2 regions of the Rothia sp. HMSC061D12 genome follow, and region 2 is predicted to be linked to the other one. Evidence: predicted binding sites of a transcription regulator. Region 2 holds the regulator's gene; the other holds the start of a gene.
What was found. The regulator HspR, encoded in region 2, represses chaperone genes until heat shock. The targets are predictions, from matches to a motif close to AAGTTGAGTCNNNNNGACTCAACTT.
Positions count from the first base shown of each region.

Region 1: clpB (ATP-dependent chaperone ClpB) is a predicted target of HspR. The motif match lies at 2,244-2,268, and genes of this name have one in related genera.

Region 1 covers NZ_KV830305.1:1,356,664-1,361,084, forward strand. Annotated here, with positions in the region: gene clpB (ATP-dependent chaperone ClpB) at 1-2,191, opposite strand, end outside; gene HMPREF2682_RS05320 (aldo/keto reductase) at 2,459-3,322, shown strand; gene HMPREF2682_RS05325 (MerR family transcriptional regulator) at 3,330-3,749, shown strand; gene HMPREF2682_RS05335 (TMEM175 family protein) at 4,000-4,421, shown strand, end outside.
Region 2 covers NZ_KV830307.1:292,488-296,908, forward strand. Annotated here, with positions in the region: gene HMPREF2682_RS07835 (amino acid permease) at 1-695, opposite strand, end outside; gene HMPREF2682_RS09485 (hypothetical protein) at 980-1,123, shown strand; gene trmB (tRNA (guanosine(46)-N7)-methyltransferase TrmB) at 1,331-2,137, shown strand; gene HMPREF2682_RS07845 (heat shock protein transcriptional repressor HspR) at 2,398-2,904, opposite strand; gene HMPREF2682_RS07850 (DnaJ domain-containing protein) at 2,908-3,900, opposite strand; gene HMPREF2682_RS07855 (nucleotide exchange factor GrpE) at 4,197-4,421, opposite strand, start outside.

The sequences.
Region 1 (4,421 bases), on a different contig from region 2:
CCTGGTTGACCAGGTACTGCGAGCCGAGGTTCGAGGTCAGGATCAGGATGACGTTGCGGAAGTCCACGGTGCGGCCCTGACCGTCGGTCAGGCGGCCGTCATCGAGCACCTGCAGCAGGATGTCGAAGACCTCGGGGTGTGCCTTCTCGACCTCGTCGAGCAGGACCACCGAGTAGGGGCGACGGCGTACAGCCTCGGTCAGCTGACCGCCCTCTTCATGGCCGACGTATCCGGGAGGGGCACCGACCAGGCGAGAAACGGTGTGCTTCTCGGAGTACTCGCTCATGTCGATACGCACCAGGGCGCGCTCGTCATCGAACTGGAACTCAGCCAGTGCCTTAGCCAGCTCGGTCTTACCAACACCGGTCGGGCCCAGGAACAGGAAGGAACCAATCGGGCGGTTCGGGTCGGAAATACCGGCGCGGGCACGGCGCACAGCGTCAGAGACAGCGACCACTGCGGCTTCCTGGCCAATGAGGCGGGCACCGATGCGCTTCTCCATTTCGAGCAGCTTCTCGGACTCACCCTGCATCATGCGACCTGCGGGAATGCCGGTCCAGGAGGAAATCACCTCGGCGATATCGTCCGCGGTGACCTCTTCGGAGACCATGGACTCGCTCTTGGCGGTGTCCTCGGCACGCTGTGCTTCTTCCAGCTCAGCCTGCTTTGCGGGAATCTCACCGTACAGCAGGCGGGATGCCTCAGCGAGGTTACCCTCGCGCTGTGCCACCTCTGCGCGGGAACGCAGCTCGTCAATCTGGGTCTTGATGTCACCCACACGGTTCAGGCTAGCCTTCTCGGCCTCCCAACGAGCGTTGAGGGCGTCAAGCTGTTCCTTCTTGTCAGCCATGTCCTTGCGCAGCGCCTCCAGACGCTCAACCGATGCGGGATCGGTCTCATCGGCAAGTGCCAGCTCCTCCATGGTGAGGCGGTCCACAGCGCGGCGCAGCTGGTCGATTTCCTCCGGTGCAGAGTCAATTTCCATGCGCAGGCGGGATGCTGCCTCATCAATCAGGTCAATTGCCTTGTCAGGCAGCTGACGGGAAGGAATGTAACGGTTAGACAGGGTTGCTGCGGCAACCAGCGCGGAGTCAGCGATCTGCACCTTGTGGTGTGCCTCGTAGCGTTCCTTCAGGCCGCGCAGAATACCGATGGTGTCATCCACGCTGGGCTCGCCCACGTACACCTGCTGGAAACGGCGCTCCAGTGCGGGGTCCTTCTCGATGTTCTCGCGGTACTCGTCGAGGGTGGTGGCACCAATCAGGCGCAACTCGCCACGAGCAAGCATGGGCTTGAGCATGTTGCCTGCGTCCATGGAACCTTCGGATGCGCCAGCACCGACAACGGTGTGAATCTCGTCGATGAAGGTCACAATCTGGCCCTCGGACTTCTTGATTTCTTCGAGGACTGCCTTCAGGCGCTCCTCGAATTCACCGCGGTACTTTGCGCCTGCGACCATGGAGCCCAGGTCCAGGCTAATCAGGGTCTTGCCGCGCAGGGATTCGGGCACGTCGCCAGAAACCATGCGCTGCGCCAGGCCTTCCACGACGGCGGTCTTACCGACGCCGGGCTCACCAATCAGCACGGGGTTGTTCTTGGTGCGGCGGGAAAGCACCTGCACAACGCGGCGAATCTCAGAGTCACGGCCGATGACCGGGTCGAGCTTGCCTGCGCGAGCAATAGCGGTCAGGTCGGTGCCGTACTTTTCGAGCGCCTGGAAGGTGCCCTCGGGGTCGGGGGTGTCCACGGTGCGGTCTCCTCGGACGGTGGGGATGGTCTGTGCGATGAGCTCTGCGGTAGCGCCGAGCTTGTGCATTGCGGTTGCGGTGCTATCGGTTCCGCTGGCAATGCCCAGCAGAATCATTTCGGTAGAAACGTAGGTATCTCCGAAGCCCTGGGCGCGGGTCTGTGCCGCCTGCAGAGCGGAAAGCGCTGCACGGCTGAGGGAGGCGTTCTGCACGGAGGCACCGGATGCCTTCGGCAGCTTCTTGATTTCGGCGGATGCTGCCTCGGAGATAGCGTCTACATCCAGGCCTGCAGCCTTGAGGACTGCTACGGCGACGCCTTCGCGCTGGTCCATGAGGGCCTTGAGGATGTGCGCGGTTTCAATAGTGGGGTTGCCGGCGGTTTGAGCGTTAGTATTTGCCGCCGAGATGACTTCTTGACTCTTGGTGGTGAACTTGTTGTCCATGGTGTTCCTTTCGCATTTCGAGGGGCTTATCCTATGCGCCCCCGCATTACATAACTTGAGTCTACTCCACTCAATTATGTTTCGCAAGCCTCCTGCAAAAAAATTTTCGTATTTTTCGCCCCACCTCACACCCCCTGACCCCCAAACAAAAGCCCCAGTCAAAACTGCATTGTTATACTGATCGGACTCTCGCTGGATTTGCTTGGGAGCCGCTCCCAAGTTGTTAGATGATTATGTTCCATTCATTGACTGAAGAAGGAGAGTGTCATGCTTGACGCGTTGACCATGTCTGACGGTCGTTCCATCCCTGCTCAGGGTTTCGGGGTTTTCCAGATTCCGGCCGAGCAGACTGCTGATGTGGTGGCTCAGGCTATTGAAGTCGGCTACCGCCATATCGATACCGCACAGTCTTACTTCAACGAGGAGACCGTAGGTGAGGGTATCCGTCGCAGCGGGATCGACCGCAGCGAACTGTTCGTCACTACGAAGGTCTGGTTGGACAACTATGGTGAGGATGCCACCTATGCCAGTGTGAAGGCTTCTCTGGAGAAGCTGGGGCTTGAATATGTGGATTTGATGCTGTTGCATCAGCCGTTCAATGATGTTTACGGTTCCTGGCGTGCCCTGGAGCAAGCCCAGGCGGATGGGCTGATTCGCTCCATCGGAGTGTCTAACTTCACTTCAGCTCGCCTGCATGATCTGGGTTCGTTCAACACTGTCTATCCGGTGGTTAACCAGATTGAGATTAACCCCTTCCATCAGCAGGTGGAGCGGGTTGCTGAGCTGCAAAAGCTCGGAGTTACCGTTGAAGCGTGGGCGCCCTTTGGTGAAGGCCGCTCAGGCATGTTCGACAATCCAGTGTTGGCTGGTATTGGCCAGCAGTACGGTAAGTCAGTGGCGCAAGTGGTGTTGCGCTGGCTGTATCAGCGTGGGATTGTGGCACTGTCCAAGTCAGTACACCCGGAGCGGATGCAGCAGAACTTCGCGATTGATGATTTCGCTCTGACTGAGGCGGATATGGCCACTATCGCAGGTTTGGACGCCGGGGCGTCATTGTTCTTTGATCACGAGGCAACCGGCACGGTGGATTACTTCACCGATCTGATTGCTCAGCGACGTAACAACAGCTAAGGCACTCATGAGTAGGTTGTATTCAACGAAGGAGGCAGCTGAGGTCAGTGGTATCGCGGTTGAAACCGTGCGCTACTACTGCAAAATCGGTCTAGTCCCCCGAGTAGTGCGAGATGAGAACAACTACCGTGTCTTTGACGACCACGACATCGCCTGGCTCAAGGGCCTGCACTGCCTGCGCGAATGCGGCATGGGTATCGAGCAAATGCGCCATTACATGGAACTTTGTCTCCAGGGAGAAGAGAGCATCCCGGAGCGCGAAGTCATGCTGATTGCGCAACGCCAGGTTGTTGAGGACAAAATCGCGCTACTTAAGGAGAATCTGGAGTTTATTGATTCGAAGATGGAGTTCTATGCCGGAGTGCGTTCCGGCGAGATTGAATACCAATCGAATCTGTTGCCCCCAGCGTCATCTGAGACTGCCTGATTAGCGGCTCTTCCGAGTTGAGTGTGGGTGACCGGGTGTTGAGCGGGGTTGAGGGTAGAGGTCGAGATCCTTATAAAAGTAAAATGTCTGGAAAAAGGTGTCACACAGGCGCAGATGGTTGGCACCTCCGCACCGTATATTAGTAGGCCGATAAACAAGAAAGAGGGCATCATCAATAAGGTCTTTGTTGATATGCTCGATAAGCTACGCTACGACTTGTCTATGTGAAGAAGAAAGGGGCTCCTGAAAAATGAGCAAAGAAAGACTCACCGCATTTACGGATGCGATATTGGCGATCATCATGACAATATTGGTGCTGGAACTTGAGAAACCGGCGACAGCTGACTGGGCATCGTTTTGGGCACTCAGGGCGCATTTCTTCTCCTATGCGATTTCCTTCTTCTGGCTTGGCGCCATGTGGGTGAATATGCATAACCATTGGCACAGGATCGAGAAGATAGACAACAAGGTGATCTGGTGGAGCATCATCATGCTGTTTTTCGCCTCTTTCTTCCCGTATGTGACAGACTTTGTGAGCGACCACTTCACAAGCCTTTTTGCACAGATGCTTTACAGCGCGGTGGTGATTTGTGTTTCACTATCCAACATGGCGCTTGCGCGAGCGGTCGAAAGGGCTAATGGCTCGACGAGCGCGTTGGACTATAGTAACCG
Region 2 (4,421 bases):
GCACCCACGAAGGCGAAGAGCGCAATCTGGAAGGCACCCAGGAAGCCCGTCAGGCCCTGGGTAAAGATACCGCTACCGGAGGGGCCGGGGCGATCCCAGAGATTTGCTACAGAGGCGACGGTACCGTCGGGCGCGGTGAAGCTGAAGGCAACCATGAGCGCACCAACAATAATGAGGGCGACAATGGCGACGATTTTAATGACTGCGAACCAGAATTCGATTTCACCGAAGTTCTTCACCGAGGGCAGGTTCAGCAGCAGCAGAGCCACGATAACGGTCAGCGCCGGGATGAAGGCTGGGATTTCCGGCCACCAGTATTTGATGTAGCCGGTAATAGCAATGACGTCCGCGATACCTGTGACGACCCAGAAGAACCAGTACGACCAGCCGACGAAGAAGCCGGCGCGCAGACCGAGGATGTCGGTAATGAAGTCGGTGAAGGACTTGTACTTGGGGTTAGAGAGCAGAATCTCGCCCATGGCGCGCAGAACAAAGTAGATGACGCTACCGATAATGGCGTACACCAAGACGATGGAGGGGCCGGTCAGGGCGATGGTCTTTGCTGAGCCGAGGAAAAGGCCGGTGCCGATGGCGCCGCCAATAGCGATCAGCTGAATGTGTCGGTAGCTTAGTCCGCGCTGAAGCTTGGAGTGCTCAGCTTCGGAGTCTAGGCCGGTGACGGAGTTGTGCTGCATTGGCTGCTGTGTCACGTATTTCTCTTTCCTGCGTCGATTCGCCCTAAATTTCACTCGGGGGCGAGTCCGGGTGGTTGGTATTCGTGCATAATCCTGAACGGCGCGCCAGGAGGCGGTTCCCGCGCATCCATAGCTTGCGCGGTGCGCTGGGGCTTGTAAACTCCGATTTCGCGGAGCTTCCGACTTCTTGCATCGCCGATAAAAGGTTATGCAGAGAATGCATAATTTCAAATTTTACCCCCTCATACCCACACAAGCACACAGAACCCAACGGGAGCAGAATTTTGAGATGGAGCGCGCCCCTGAAAACGCATAAGGCTTCGCCTAAAGCAGGCTCCAAGCTGGACGCAGCAACCTTCGGTAAGCTCATCTCCGGCGCAGAGACCGCACTCGGCGCGGGTCTGGCACTGCTGGGCTCCAAGAAGTAAGCCCCACAAGCTAACTCACTCAAACAACCTCACGAAAGTGCGGCGGGAACAGTCTTTGTTCCCGCCGCACTTTTGTATGCGCGCTGACTTTCTACGCAGCCCAGGCTGGCGCACACCACCTACCCACACACGGCTAGCTCAGCATCACCCAGCCCGAGCAAACCGCGAAACCGCACGGTGCAGCGGCCCTGCGCTATTCTTTTAGGTATGTCTACTGAGAACACGCAGCCTAGCCAGGCACCCGAATCCACCGAAGAAAAGGCCAAGAAGCCGGTTCCCGAGGAATTCTTCCGCCAGCCCTACTCCTTCGTCCGCCGCGGCGACCGCCTCACCGCACGCCGCCAGAAGGCGTGGGACGCCTACTCCCCCACCCACGTGCTGGACATCCCGCGCCTGCGCACCGACACCTCCGTCGCACCCGAGGCGACCTTCGACCCGGTTAAGATTTACGGCCGTGAGGCGTACCAGGTCGTCGAGATCGGTTCCGGTCTGGGCGAGGCAATCGTGCACCGCGCAGCTGAGGTGCCCGAGGCGAACTTCCTCGCCGTTGAGGTGTACACCCCCGGCATCGCGGATCTGCTTCTGAAGATGGGCAACGCCGGCGTGGAGAACGTGCGTGTGGCTCAGGCGAACGCGCCCGAACTGCTCGACAACATGCTTGAGGAGAACTCCGTGGACGAGCTGTGGGTGTTCTTCCCGGACCCCTGGCACAAGTCCCGCCACCACAAGCGCCGCCTGGTGTCCCCGGCGTTCGCTGATAAGGTTGCGCGCGTGCTCAAGCCTGGCGGCATTTGGCGTCTGGCGACTGACTGGGAGGAGTACGCCCTGGTCATGCGTGAGGTTCTGGAGGCGCACCCCGACTTTGAGAACGTGAACCCCGGCGCCGGTGCGACCGAGGAGGATCCGTTGGGTGGTTGGGCTCCGCGTTGGGAGGGTCGTACCCTCACCAGCTTTGAGCGTAAGGCTCAGGAGGCGGGCCGCCGCGCGCACGATCTAACCTACCGCCGCAAGTAAGCAGCGCCGCAAGTAAGCCGAGGCAGCACCGGCATCAGGTGGCGCAGGTTAGCGCGAATATACGTTAAGGAGGTGAGGCTCCCCGATCATTCGGGGAGCCTCACCTCCTTGTGTGTGGGTCCAAGTGCATGCGGGGCGGGGGTCTACCCTCCCTCTCGCGGCGTATACACAAAGACGCACAAGCCTATATGGGTGGCCGACTAGCGCAAATGAGCTAGAACAGCCGAACCGTTTATCCCAGTGTAGCGGGTTTAGCCGGTTTAGCGCTGTGGCTTCGTATCATCCGCCGTAACCGGCTGGTGACGCTGACGGTACAGCACCACAGCCGAAGAACGCTGACGAGGCGCCGGGCGGGTACCGCGGGCAATATGCACCACGTCGCCGCTGGTACCGGCGGCGAACACGCGCTCCGCCATGCCCATCTTCACCTTCGCGTCCTCAACCTGACGCTGCAGCGCCGCAATCTGCTCCTGCTGCTCCTCCACGAGGGACTCCAGCTCAATAATGCGGCGAATACCCTCCAGGGAGACGCCCTCCTGCGAGAGCTGCTGAATCTGCTGCAGACGGTTCACGTCACGCTGCGAATAGCGGCGCGCCTTACCGGGCGCACGCGAAGGCTGGACCAGGCCGATGCGGTCGTACTGGCGCAGGGTCTGCGGGTGCATGCCCGCCAGCTCAGCCGCCACAGAAATCACGAAAACCGGCAGGTCCACGCTGTGCAACGGCTTACCGTTACGGGACTTAGATGATGATTCTCGAGATGCCATGGTTTACTTCGCCTTCTTCAACAGATCCTTACGCGGGTTCTCCTGCGGAGCCAGTTTTACGAACTTATCGAATGCTTCCTTTGCCTCTGCGCTCAACTCGGTGGGCAGAACAATCTCCGGGATGACCAGCAGGTCGCCGTCGCCGCCCTTAGCCTTGAAGCCGCGGCCCTTAGCGCGCAGTCGGCGGCCGACCTGGCCGGGTGCCAGGCGCAGCTTCACGGTGGATGCATCCGGCAGGGGCACCTCAATCACTGCGCCGTCGACAGCCTCAGCGAGGGTGACGGGCGCGCGCATAATCAGGTTGTTACCCTCGCGCGAGTACACGGAGTCATCGGAGACGCGCACGGTGACCTTCAGGTCGCCGCCGCGCAGGCCCTTGCCGCGCAGGCGCACCTTCTGGCCGTCCTTAATGCCTGCGGGGATGCGTGCCTCGGTGTGAGAGCCGTCCGGCAGGAACACGGTCACGGTCGCGCCGGTGTATGCCTGGGCGAGGCTGATGCGGGTGCTGGTGGTACTCTCTTCGGGGGCTGCGTGCTGTGCGCCGCCGAAACCGCCACCGCCCATGCCGCCGAAGTCGGCGCTGGTGAAGCCTGCGGAGCGTCGGGAGCCGCCTGCGCTACCGCCGAAGAGGCCGCCGAGCAGGTCGTCAATGTTGATGCCTGCGCCGCCGTTGCTGAAGCCGCCGAATGCGTCCGCGCCGGGGTAGCCGGTGTAGCTGCCACCGCCGAAGCCGCCGCCTCCGAATCCGCCCATGCCTGCGGCACCGTAGCGGCGAATCTGGTCGTACTCTTCGCGCTGCTTCTTGTCGGAGAGCACGTCGTATGCTTCCGAGATTTCCTTGAACTTCTTCTCTGCTGCGGCGTCGCCGGGGTTCAGGTCCGGGTGGTACTTGCGGGAGAGCTTGCGGTACGCCTTCTTGATGTCGCTTTCGCTTGCGTCTTCGCTGACACCCAGTGCCTTATAGAAGTCGTCGGTTAGCCAGTTTTCACTTGCCATGTTGTGTTTCTCCTTCTGCGGTGATGCGCCGCCCTCCTCGGTTACGGGACGGCTTGCAGGGGCACCGCGTACTTGTCTTAATACTCTATATAAAAGTTTAGTCTACTTGACTCAATTTTGAAAGGGTTGAGTCCAAAAAATTGCGCCCCTACAAGCCTCTTGACCGCCGCCACAGCTCACCGAAACCCGCGCCAACGCTGGGCATAGTAGCTCAGGCAAACAACAGGGCGGGCACTCCCCACCAGGGAGAGCACCCGCCCGTCGTTAGTTATTCAGCCATTGCTGAGCCGACCACCTTACGGTGCGACAGCCACAGCCACCTGAGCGGTACGAACCACACGGTCGTTCACGCGGTAGCCGTAACGCAGAACCATGGAGACATGATCCTCGGCCACCTCGTCGGTGGGCTGCTGCAGTACAGCTTCATGGATGTTCGGGTCGAAGGCATCGCCTACTTCACCGAAGCGCTCCACGCCCTGCTTGCTGAGCAGCTCTTCGAGCTTCGCAGCGATGGAGGCGAA